DNA from 2 places in the Curtobacterium flaccumfaciens genome. Region 2 is predicted to be linked to the other one. Evidence: predicted binding sites of a transcription regulator. Region 2 holds the regulator's gene; the other holds the start of a gene.
The links. Region 2 encodes HrcA, which represses chaperone genes, less so after heat shock. Its sites were predicted from a motif close to TTNGCACTCGNNNNNNNCGAGTGCNAA; they were not measured.
Positions count from the first base shown of each region.

Region 1: a site for HrcA is predicted at 2,770-2,796, ahead of groL (chaperonin GroEL). Genes of this name have one in related genera too.

Region 1 covers NZ_CP106879.1:81,137-86,225, forward strand. Annotated here, with positions in the region: gene OE229_RS00390 (hypothetical protein) at 1-746, opposite strand, end outside; gene groL (chaperonin GroEL) at 1,106-2,728, opposite strand; gene OE229_RS00400 (cold-shock protein) at 2,986-3,189, opposite strand; gene OE229_RS00405 (LytR C-terminal domain-containing protein) at 3,393-3,998, opposite strand; gene OE229_RS00410 (DUF3263 domain-containing protein) at 3,995-4,336, opposite strand; gene OE229_RS00415 (DUF2332 domain-containing protein) at 4,433-5,089, opposite strand, start outside.
Region 2 covers NZ_CP106879.1:2,100,128-2,105,216, forward strand. Annotated here, with positions in the region: gene OE229_RS10045 (DUF1990 family protein) at 1-593, shown strand, start outside; gene OE229_RS10050 (HAD family hydrolase) at 626-1,318, opposite strand; gene hemW (radical SAM family heme chaperone HemW) at 1,348-2,601, shown strand; gene OE229_RS10060 (DUF4870 domain-containing protein) at 2,644-3,117, opposite strand; gene hrcA (heat-inducible transcriptional repressor HrcA) at 3,228-4,247, shown strand; gene dnaJ (molecular chaperone DnaJ) at 4,281-5,089, shown strand, end outside.

The DNA.
Region 1 (5,089 bases), 1.6 Mb from region 2:
TGGATCACGAGCCAGTCGTTCACCACGAACCCGTTGTCCCGTCGTTGATCGTTTCGGAAGGTGTCGCGCTCGCGGTGGTGATCGCCGTCGTACTCCAACGCGATGCCGAACTCGGACCACGCCATGTCGACGCGGCCGAGGAACCGCCCCGCACCATCGTGCACGTCGACGTTCAGTTCCGGCTCGGGGAACCCCGCGTCGACCACTGCCAGTCGGAGCCAGGTCTCCTGCGGCGACTCCGCCCCGGCCCGGACGAGGTCCAGCGCGCGCCGAGCAGCGAGCGCGAAGCGTGTGCCGGGGCGGATCGACGCTCGGAGGTCGTCCGCCGTCGCGAGCCCGGCCGGTCCGACGAGGTGGTCCCCGATGGCGACGAGCGCGTCACGTGCGAGCACGCCGGCGCACTCGAACCACATCTGCGCAGGGACACTGACCAGGAACCCGCGGTGTTCCACGGTCCTCGGCTGGTCGAGGCGGTGCGCGACCACGCCCGGCCGACGCATCCGGCTCCCGTCCCTCGTGGTCGAGACGTGCACCGGGCCGACCGACCGCACCGGATGCGGCAGTGGCGCACCCCAGATCGCGGCGGCGGTCGTGTGACTGAAGAACTGATCGGGACGCATGACCAGGGCGAGGGCGTCGATGAAGTCCACCGAATCGATCGGCGCACGGACACCGTGGACCGGGGCTGCCAGGTCGGCGCGTCGGAGACGTTCCGGATCGATGCCGTGCCCCACCGCATCTGCCACGCGAAAAGTGGACCGGTCGAACGGAGCAGGGAGGCGACGGGCAGCTGACATGCCGCCATGGTCGTTGCGGGGCACGAGAGCCGACCATGTGTGCTCGGAACCTGTGGAGAACGAGGAGAGCCGGGCCTCCTGTGCGGGAGAGAGGACCCCACACAAGCGCAAGCCACAGGCACGAACCGGCCATGACTCCCCGCCCCCGCGCCGCCGAGCGGTCACACCCAGTCGACTGGAACGGGCCAGACCGACAATTCGTGACCGCTCGGCGGACCTGAGCGGGGTGTTGTGACCTCCCGAACACCCCCCCACACGCGGAAGGGCCCCACACGCGCAGCGTGCGGGGCCCTTCCGTCAGACGGACTCTAGAAGTCCATGCCACCCGTCGGGTCGCCAGCCGGAGCAGCAGGGGTGCGCTCGGGCTTCTCGGCGACGACGGCCTCGGTGGTCAGGAACAGACCGGCGATCGACGCAGCGTTCTGCAGCGCCGAACGCGTGACCTTGGCGGGGTCGATGATGCCGGCGGCGATCAGGTCGACGTACTCGCCGGTCGCGGCGTTGAGGCCCCAACCCGACTCGAGCTCGCGGACCTTGGCGGCGACGACGCCCGGCTCGAGACCGGCGTTCAGCGCGATCTGCTTGAGCGGCGCGTCGATGGCCACGCGGACGATGTTCGCACCGGTCGCCTCGTCACCCTCGAGCTCGAGGGCCTCGAGTGCGACGGCACCGGCCTGGATGAGGGCGACGCCACCACCGGCGACGATGCCCTCTTCGACGGCAGCCTTCGCGTTGCGGACGGCGTCCTCGATGCGGTGCTTGCGCTCCTTGAGCTCGACCTCGGTCGCGGCACCCGCCTTGATGACGGCGACGCCACCGGCGAGCTTCGCGAGGCGCTCCTGGAGCTTCTCGCGGTCGTAGTCGGAGTCGGTCGCCTCGATCTCGGCACGGATCTGGCGGACACGGCCGGCGATCTGCTCGGCGTCGCCGGCACCCTCGACGATCGTGGTCTCGTCCTTGGTGATGACGACCTTGCGGGCGCGACCGAGCAGGTCGAGCGTCGCGTTCTCGAGCTTGAGGCCGACCTCTTCCGAGATGACCTGGCCACCGGTGAGGATCGCGATGTCCTGCAGCATGGCCTTGCGGCGGTCACCGAAGCCCGGGGCCTTCACGGCGACGGACTTGAAGATGCCGCGGATCTTGTTCACGACGAGCGTGGCCAGGGCCTCACCGTCGACGTCCTCGGCGATGATCAGGAGCTGCTTGCCCGCCTGGATCACCTTGTCGACGACCGGCAGGAGGTCCTTGATGTTCGAGATCTTCGAGTTGACGATCAGGATGTAGGCGTCCTCGAAGACGGCTTCCTGACGCTCGGGGTCGGTGACGAAGTACTGCGACAGGTAGCCCTTGTCGAAGCGCATGCCCTCGGTCAGCTCGAGCTCGGTGCCGAAGGTGTTCGACTCCTCGACGGTGACGACGCCTTCCTTGCCGACCTTGTCGATGGCCTCGGCGATGAGCGCGCCGATGGTCGGGTCAGCGGCAGAGATCGACGCGGTCGCGGCGATCTGGTCCTTGGTCTCGATGTCCTTCGCGTTGGCGAGGAGCTGGTCGGAGACGGCGGCGACGGCCTTCTCGATGCCGCGCTTGAGCGACACGGGGTCGGCACCGGCGGCGACGTTGCGGAGGCCCTCGCGGACGAGCGCCTGGGCGAGGACGGTCGCGGTGGTCGTCCCGTCACCGGCGACGTCGTCGGTCTTCTTGGCGACCTCCTTGACGAGCTCCGCGCCGATCTTCTCGTACGGGTCGTCGAGCTCGATCTCCTTGGCGATGGAGACACCGTCGTTCGTGATCGTGGGGGCACCCCACTTCTTCTCGAGGACGACGTTGCGGCCGCGCGGGCCGAGCGTCACCTTCACGGCGTCGGCCAGCTGGTTCAGGCCGCGCTCGAGGCCACGGCGGGCCTCCTCGTCGAAAGCAATGATCTTAGCCATGTGGTTTTTCGTCCCTCCCGGACGTCGTCTTGGGGGTCGTGCTGGCACTCAGCGTGAGCGAGTGCCAACGCCGATTCTGGCACTCGACGGGTGTGAGTGCAACACAGTCGGGAGGCTCGTGACGACTTCCCAGGACACGTCGCGTCCGGCGGACCCCGCACCACCGCCGCGGTCGCGCTCCCCGCGCCGGTCGCGGTCCCCGCACACGACGAACGCGCCGCCCCTGGCGGGACGGCGCGTTCTGGAAGTGGTGGTGCTCAGGCGGGGCGGACGGACTCTGCCTGCGGGCCCTTCGACCCGGTCCCGACGTCGAACACGACGGCCTGGCCCTCCTCGAGGACCTTGTAACCCGACATGTCGATGGCCGAGTAGTGCACGAACACGTCCTGGCCCCCTCCATCCACGGTGATGAAGCCGAAGCCCTTTTCAGCGTTGAACCACTTCACGGTTCCGTTGGCCATGATCTCTTGCTCCCTGGTACTGCAGTGCGGAACGACGTGATCGTCGTCTGCATGGGACTCTGACCGAACCCGTCCGATCAGGCAAGAGGTGTGACGTTGTTTCACGTCGATTCCGTCAGAATTCAACGTGCTCGAAACACAGCCGTCACACAATGGGCGGAAAACGCGGCGCGACGACCGGCAGGACGCCCCGCGGCGGTCGCTCAGCCGGTGTAGTCGGCGCCGAGGACGACGCTCACGTCGGCGTTCGGGAACGCCGCCGACTGCTGCACCGCCGTGACGCCGAGCTGCTTCGCGATGCCCTGCGCGACCGCCGCCTGCGACGCCTGCTGGTAGTAGACGATCGTCGACGTCGACCCGGTCGTCCCGGCGTCACCGGTGGAGGCGACCTGCCAGCCGGCGCCGGTCAGCGCCGCGCTCGCCCGGCTCGCGAGGCCCGTGGTGGTCGTGCCGTTCAGCACGACGACGGTGGTGGTGCCCTGCTGTGCCGGCGTCGCGGCCGCAGCGCTGCCCGACCCCGCGGAGCCGGAACCGGCGGACGAGGACGCCGACGGCTTGGACGTCGCCGAGGGCTTCGCGGTCGCCGACGCCGACGTGGAGGCCGAGGGCGAGTCGGATCCGTTGAACGAGTAGCTGCCGTTCAGCAGTGCGAGGACGAGCACCCCGATGCCGACGAGCACACCCGTGGCGAGTGCTGCCCAGGCGAAGGCGATCCAGCCACGGCCGCGACGCTGGGCACCGCGGTGCGCACCGACCCGCGGGCCGTCGGCGACGTCGTCGAACCGGTCTCGGGGGAATCTCGTGCTCATCGTTCCTCTTCACGTCCTTCGGGAGCTGCGCCGGGCGCGACGAAGCTGCGCGTCGCCCGGGCGCTGGTGCGCGCGTGACGGAGCCGCTGCAGCCGGCTGACGAGCTGCGGGTCGTACGCGAGTGCCGCGGGCGAGTCGATCACGCGGTTCAGCACCTGGTAGTAGCGCGCCGCCGACATCTCGAACTCCACCCGGATCTCCGCTTCCTTCGTGCGGTCGTGCCGTGCCCGGTCCTGCTCGAACGTCAGCACGTGCTTCGCGAGCTCACTGAGCTGGTCAGCACTGATCTGGTCAGCGCTGCGCTCGTCGACGCTGCGTTCGTCGGTGGGGCTGGTCACGGCGGTTCCGATCACGGTCGGGTAACGGGTCTCGCACATCGTAGGGGTGGAGTCGATCCGGACCCTGGCACGGCGCTGGACTGTCGCGAACACCGGTCACAGGTCCGGCGCGCGGAACCAGCGCACTCGTGTCCCGAACGGGTCGGAGACGGCCACCGCGACCCCGTCGAGCGAGACCGTCGCGAAGGCGTCCGGATCGGCCCCGTCCACGTCGTCGGGCAGCGTGGCCGCCACCCCACGCAGGATCCCGGTGCGTTCGAGGGCGATCCAGTGCACGCCCCGCTCACGGATCCGGTCGACGAACCGCTGCCGGTCCGCGCCCGGCACGTAGACCAGGGTCCCGGTGGTCAGGACGACCGGTTCGACGTCGTCCGGCAGGGCGTCCAGAGCATGGTCGAGGTCATCTGGCACGACACCGACGAGCCGGTCTGGAGGCACGGCGAGCGTCGCGCGCGCAGCCTGATGCATCAGGGCGGTCCGGTCCGACGCCTCGGGTGGGACGGCCTCGACGAGCCGGTCGAACGCACCGGGGACCGACAGGTCGATCGGGTTCGGGTCGAGGGCCACACGGGCACCGACCCTGATCGGGACGGTCGCCGGTGTGGGGACGGCCCCGGAGGCGTCCGCCACCAGCCGGACCGAGGGATCGGCGACCGCCGTGTGCATCCGCAGGACCGCGGCTCCGGAACCGACCCGGTAGTCCAGGGTCACCCGGTCCGGGATCGAACACAGCCCGGCGGCGGCCCCGGCGTC
Region 2 (5,089 bases):
CCCAGGCGTCGGACCTCATGACCTACCCGCCGGAGGGATTCACACCGGCCGAGTCGCGCGCGCGGATCGGACACGGCGACCAGCGGTTCGAGACCGCCGTCGTGCAGGCGCTCACGTGGCAGATCCAGGAGCGCAGCGGAGTGCGCGTGCGCGTCGAGGAGCAGCCGGACGACGACGAGGTCCGGTACAACCCGGTCACCTTCGACGACGACGGGGTGCCGATCGCCCCGGCGTCCATCGGGACGCCCCGGGTCGAGAAGTTCGCACCAGACGGCACCCCGCTGCTGACGGCGGGCACGAGCGCGACGCTGACGATCCACGCGTTCGGGCAGACCGTGCAGGCACCGGTTCGCGTCGTGTCGATTATCGACGAGCACGACCGCAAGGGCTTCGCGTACGGCACGCTCGAGGGGCACCCCCTGTCCGGCGAGGAGTCGTTCGTCGTCGAGCGCACTCCGGACGGCTCGGTGTGGCTGCAGGTCCGGCAGTTCTCGCAGCCGGCGAGCCGGAGGTGGCGCTTCGTCGCGCCGTTCGTGCGGCGGCAGCAGAAGGTCATGGCGGAGAAGTACCTGGCGGCGCTGCGGGGCGACTAGGCGTCGCTCGCGGTCGCGGTCGCGGTCGCTCCTCAGCGGAGCGGCGGGAGTGCGGCGATCGCGTCCTCGATGAGGGCGGCGTCTTGCTGGCAGTCGCGCGCGACCGTCACGGCGTTCGTGTGCCGGAGCGCGTCGACGTCGTAGACACCCGTCGCCACCGCCAGGAAGGGGATACCCGCCGCGTCGGCGGCCTCGCCGTCCCGCGGGGTGTCGCCGACGATGACCGCCCGGGTACCGACCAGTTCGGCGGCAGCACGTCGGGTGACCCCGGCGCGGTCCACCTCGGTGTCGCCGAAGTACGAGTGCTCCCAGTCGAAGACGTCGGCGTCGAACCCGGCGCCGGTGAGCTTCACCCGGGCGCGGTACTCGGAGTTGCCGGTGAGCAGGCCGTTGCGCCACCCGAGTTCGGCGAAGCGGGTCAGGAGCGCCTTCGCCCCGGGGACGGGGCTGCGGTGGTCGCCGGAGGCGTGCCGTTCGGTAGTCAGGTCGTGCAGGTGGCGGCTGACCGTGGGGATCAGGGTGTCCTCGAACGCGTGGGCGCGCACGTGCTCGGCGATGAGCCCGGCGTCGGTCCGGCCGTGCTGGTGCCCGACCCGGAGGGTGAGGTCGCGGCCCACCGCCCGCTCGAGGGCGAGGTGGTAGAGGTTGCCCGGGGACGACGCGTTCATCACGAGGGTGCCGTCGATGTCCCACAGGACCGTGGTGGGGACGGGATGGTGCTCCATGGCTCCCATCATGACGGACAATGGACTCCATGCCGAGTGCTCTCCCGATCGCCGATCCAGCACCAGCGGACGGCCTGATCACCCCGTGGGCGGCAGCGGGCTCCGCTGCCGGGCCGGGGGCCGCTCCCGCCGCCGGCGATGTGCCCTTCGGCGTGTACGTGCACGTGCCGTTCTGCCGGGTGCGCTGCGGGTACTGCGACTTCAACACCTACACGGCGTCGGAGCTCCGCGGCGTCCGCCGTGACGACTACGCCGGGCACGCCGTGCGCGAGATCGAGTGGGCCGCGACCGTGCTCGACCGGTCCGGTGTGCCGCGGCGGCCGGTGTCGACCGTCTTCTTCGGCGGCGGCACCCCGACGATGCTGCCGGCGTCCGACCTGGCGATGATCCTCCGAGCGATCGACGACACCTGGGGCATCCTGCCCGGGGCCGAGGTCACCACCGAGGCGAACCCGGACTCCGTCGACGCGGCGTCGCTCGAGACCCTGCGGGCCGGCGGCTTCAACCGGATCAGCTACGGCATGCAGTCCGCCGTGCCGCACGTGCTCGCCACGCTCGACCGCACGCACGACCCGCTCCGGGTCCCCGTCGTCGTCGACCTCGCGAAGCAGCAGGGACTCGACGTCTCGCTCGACCTCATCTACTCGACGCCGGGGGAGTCCCTCGCCGACTGGCGGACCTCGCTCGACGCCGCGATCGCCTGCGAGCCCGACCACGTGTCGGCGTACTCGCTCATCGTCGAGGACGGCACCGCGATGGGTCGCATGGTCGCCCGCGGCGAGCTCCCCGCCCCCGACGACGATCTGGCCGCCGACATGTACGAGCTCGCCGACCAGGTGCTCGGCGACGCCGGCTACTCCTGGTACGAGGTGTCGAACTGGGCGCGCGGTGACGCGCACGCGAGTCGCCACAACCTGTCCTACTGGAAGGGTCACGACTGGTGGGGCGTCGGCCCCGGCGCGCACTCCGCCGTCGCCGGCACGCGCTGGTGGAACGTCAAGCACCCGGCCGCGTACGCGAACCGGGTGCTGTCGGGGGAGTCGCCGGCCGCCGGCCGCGAGACCATCGACGACGAGACGCGGTACGTCGAGCGACTGCTGCTGGCGGCGCGGGTCCGCGGGGAGCTCGCGACGAGCGAGATCCGACAGGAGGCCCGTGGCCGGGTCGCCGGCCTCATCGCACGCGGACTCGTGGACGGGTCGGCCGCGGTGCGGGGACGGATCGATCTGACCCTGCAGGGTCGCCTGCTCGCCGACGCGGTGGTGCGGGAGCTGCTCGACTGACGGTCGTGCGCACTGCTTGCTGCGCACTGCGCTCCGTTGCCGCTACTGCTTGATGAACTCGATCGAGAGCGGGTAGCGGTAGAACTGGCCCTGGTTCGCGGCGATCGCGGCCATGATGCTGAAGATCAGCGAAACGATCGCAGCGGCGAGGATGATCAGGAAGCCGACGCCGAACACCGACGTGAGCGAACCGACGAAGTACGCGATCGCCATCGTGATGTGGAAGTTCAGGGCGACGCGGGTGTGCTCGCGCACGAAGCCGCCGCGGTCGCGGAGGACCAGGTAGGCGACGAGCGGCACGACGACGGTGAAGAAGATGCCACCGATGTGGGTCAGCGTCGCCCACAGGCGCTGGTCCTCGGGGCGCATCGGCTGGGGCGGGGTGTAGCCGGCGGGGTACTGCGGTCCGCCGGGGTACTGGGTCCCGCCGGGCTGCTGGGGGCCACCGGGTCCGTGGCCGTAGGGGCCGCCGGGCTGCTCGGGTCCGTGGCCGTCGGGCTGCTGTCCGTAGGTCATGGCGGAAGCGTATCGGCCGACCGCACGGAAGTCCCGGGCCGTCAGCGGTCGGGCGTAGGATCAGCAGTCGACACGTCCGAGTGCCAGGTCGATCGGGAAAGGAGGCGCTCGTGGTCAGTGAACGCAGCCTCGAGGTCCTCAAGGCCATCGTGCGCGACTACGTGGCGTCGCGTGAACCCGTCGGGTCGAAGACCATCGTCGAGCGGCACGCCTTCGGGGTCAGCGCCGCCACGATCCGCAACGACATGGCCCTGCTCGAGGACGAACAGTTGATCGCGGCACCGCACACCTCGTCCGGCCGGGTGCCGACCGACAAGGGGTACCGCGTCTTCGTCGACCACCTGGCGGGTGCCCGTCCGCTCTCCAGTGCGCAGCGGCACGCCATCGAGACCTTCCTCGGCGCCCCGAACGACCTCGACGAGGTCCTCGGGCGCACCGTCCGGCTGCTCAGCCAGCTCACCAACCAGGTCGCCCTGGTGCAGTACCCCTCGATGGTGCGCGCCCGGGTGCAGCACGTCGAACTCGTCCGGCTCGGTGACGCGCGGTTGATGGTGGTGCTCATCACCGACACCGCCCGCGTCGAACAGCGGGTGGTCGAGACCGACGTCCCGCTCGACGAAGGCTCGCTGGGCGAACTCCGCACCGTGGTGAACGGCGCGACCGTGGGGCTCCTGCTGCAGGACGTCCCGACCGCGCTCCGAGCCGTGCCGCAGCAGCTGCGCCCCGACGCCCAGACGCTCGGCGGGGTCGTCGTCGCCACGCTCATCGAGCAGGTCGCGGCGAACCGGCAGGACCGCCTGCTGATGGCCGGTGCGGCGAACCTGGCGAAGAGCGAGCAGGACTTCTCCGGCGGCCTCTTCCCGGTGCTCGAAGCGATCGAGGAACAAGTCACCCTGCTCCGGTTGTTCGGGGAGATGCAGGTGGACGACATCGCGGTGGCGGCCAGCATCGGCGTCGAGAACGCCGAGTACGGGCTCGACGCCACGAGCATCGTGGCCGGCGGCTACCTGGCCGGCGGCGAGGTGGCCCGCCTCGGCGTCCTCGGACCGACCCGGATGGACTACGGCACGAACATGGCGGCCGTCCGCGCCGTCGCCCGCTACCTGTCCAAGCTCCTGGGCGAACACTGACCAACCGACCGAACCCAACCGACTGAGGGATACGTGGCAGACCACTACGACGTCCTCGGCGTCCAGCGAGACGCCTCCGATGCCGACATCAAGAAGGCCTACCGCCGCCTGGCGCGTGAGCTCCACCCGGACGTGAACCCGGCACCCGACGCCGCCGAGCGCTTCAAGGACGTGACGCACGCGTACGACGTGCTGAGCGACCCCGAGCAGCGACGCCGGTACGACGCCGGGCCGCAGGCCGACAGCCCCTTCGGTGGTGGCGCCGGTGGCTTCAGTGACATCTTCGACGCCTTCTTCGGTGGCGGCGGTGGCGGCGGCCGTGGGTCGGGCCCGCGCAGCCGTGCCGAGCGCGGCCAGGACGCCCTGCTCCGCATCGAGGTCGACCTCGACGAGGTCGTCTTCGGTACCCACAAGGACGTCGAGGTCGACACGGCGGTGCTGTGCGAGACCTGCCACGGCTCCTGCTGCGCACCGGGCACCAGCCCGCGTACGTGCGACATCTGCGGTGGCTCCGGGCACATCCAGCGCCAGGTCCGCTCGCTCCTGGGCAACGTGGTGACGAGCGCCCCGTGCGGCACCTGCCGCGGGTACGGCACGGTCATCCCGAGCCCCTGCCCGACCTGCCAGGGTCAGGGCCGCGTCCGCGCGCGTCGCACCGTGCCGGTGGACGTCCCCGCCGGCGTCGACTCCGGCCTGCGCCTGCAGATGCCAGGCCAGGGCGAGGTCGGTCCGGCCGGCGGCCCGTCCGGCGACCTGTACCTCGAGATCCGCGTGCGCCACGACGACGTCTTCAGCCGTGACGGCGACGACCTGCTGGCGACGCTCGAGGTCGGCATGACCGA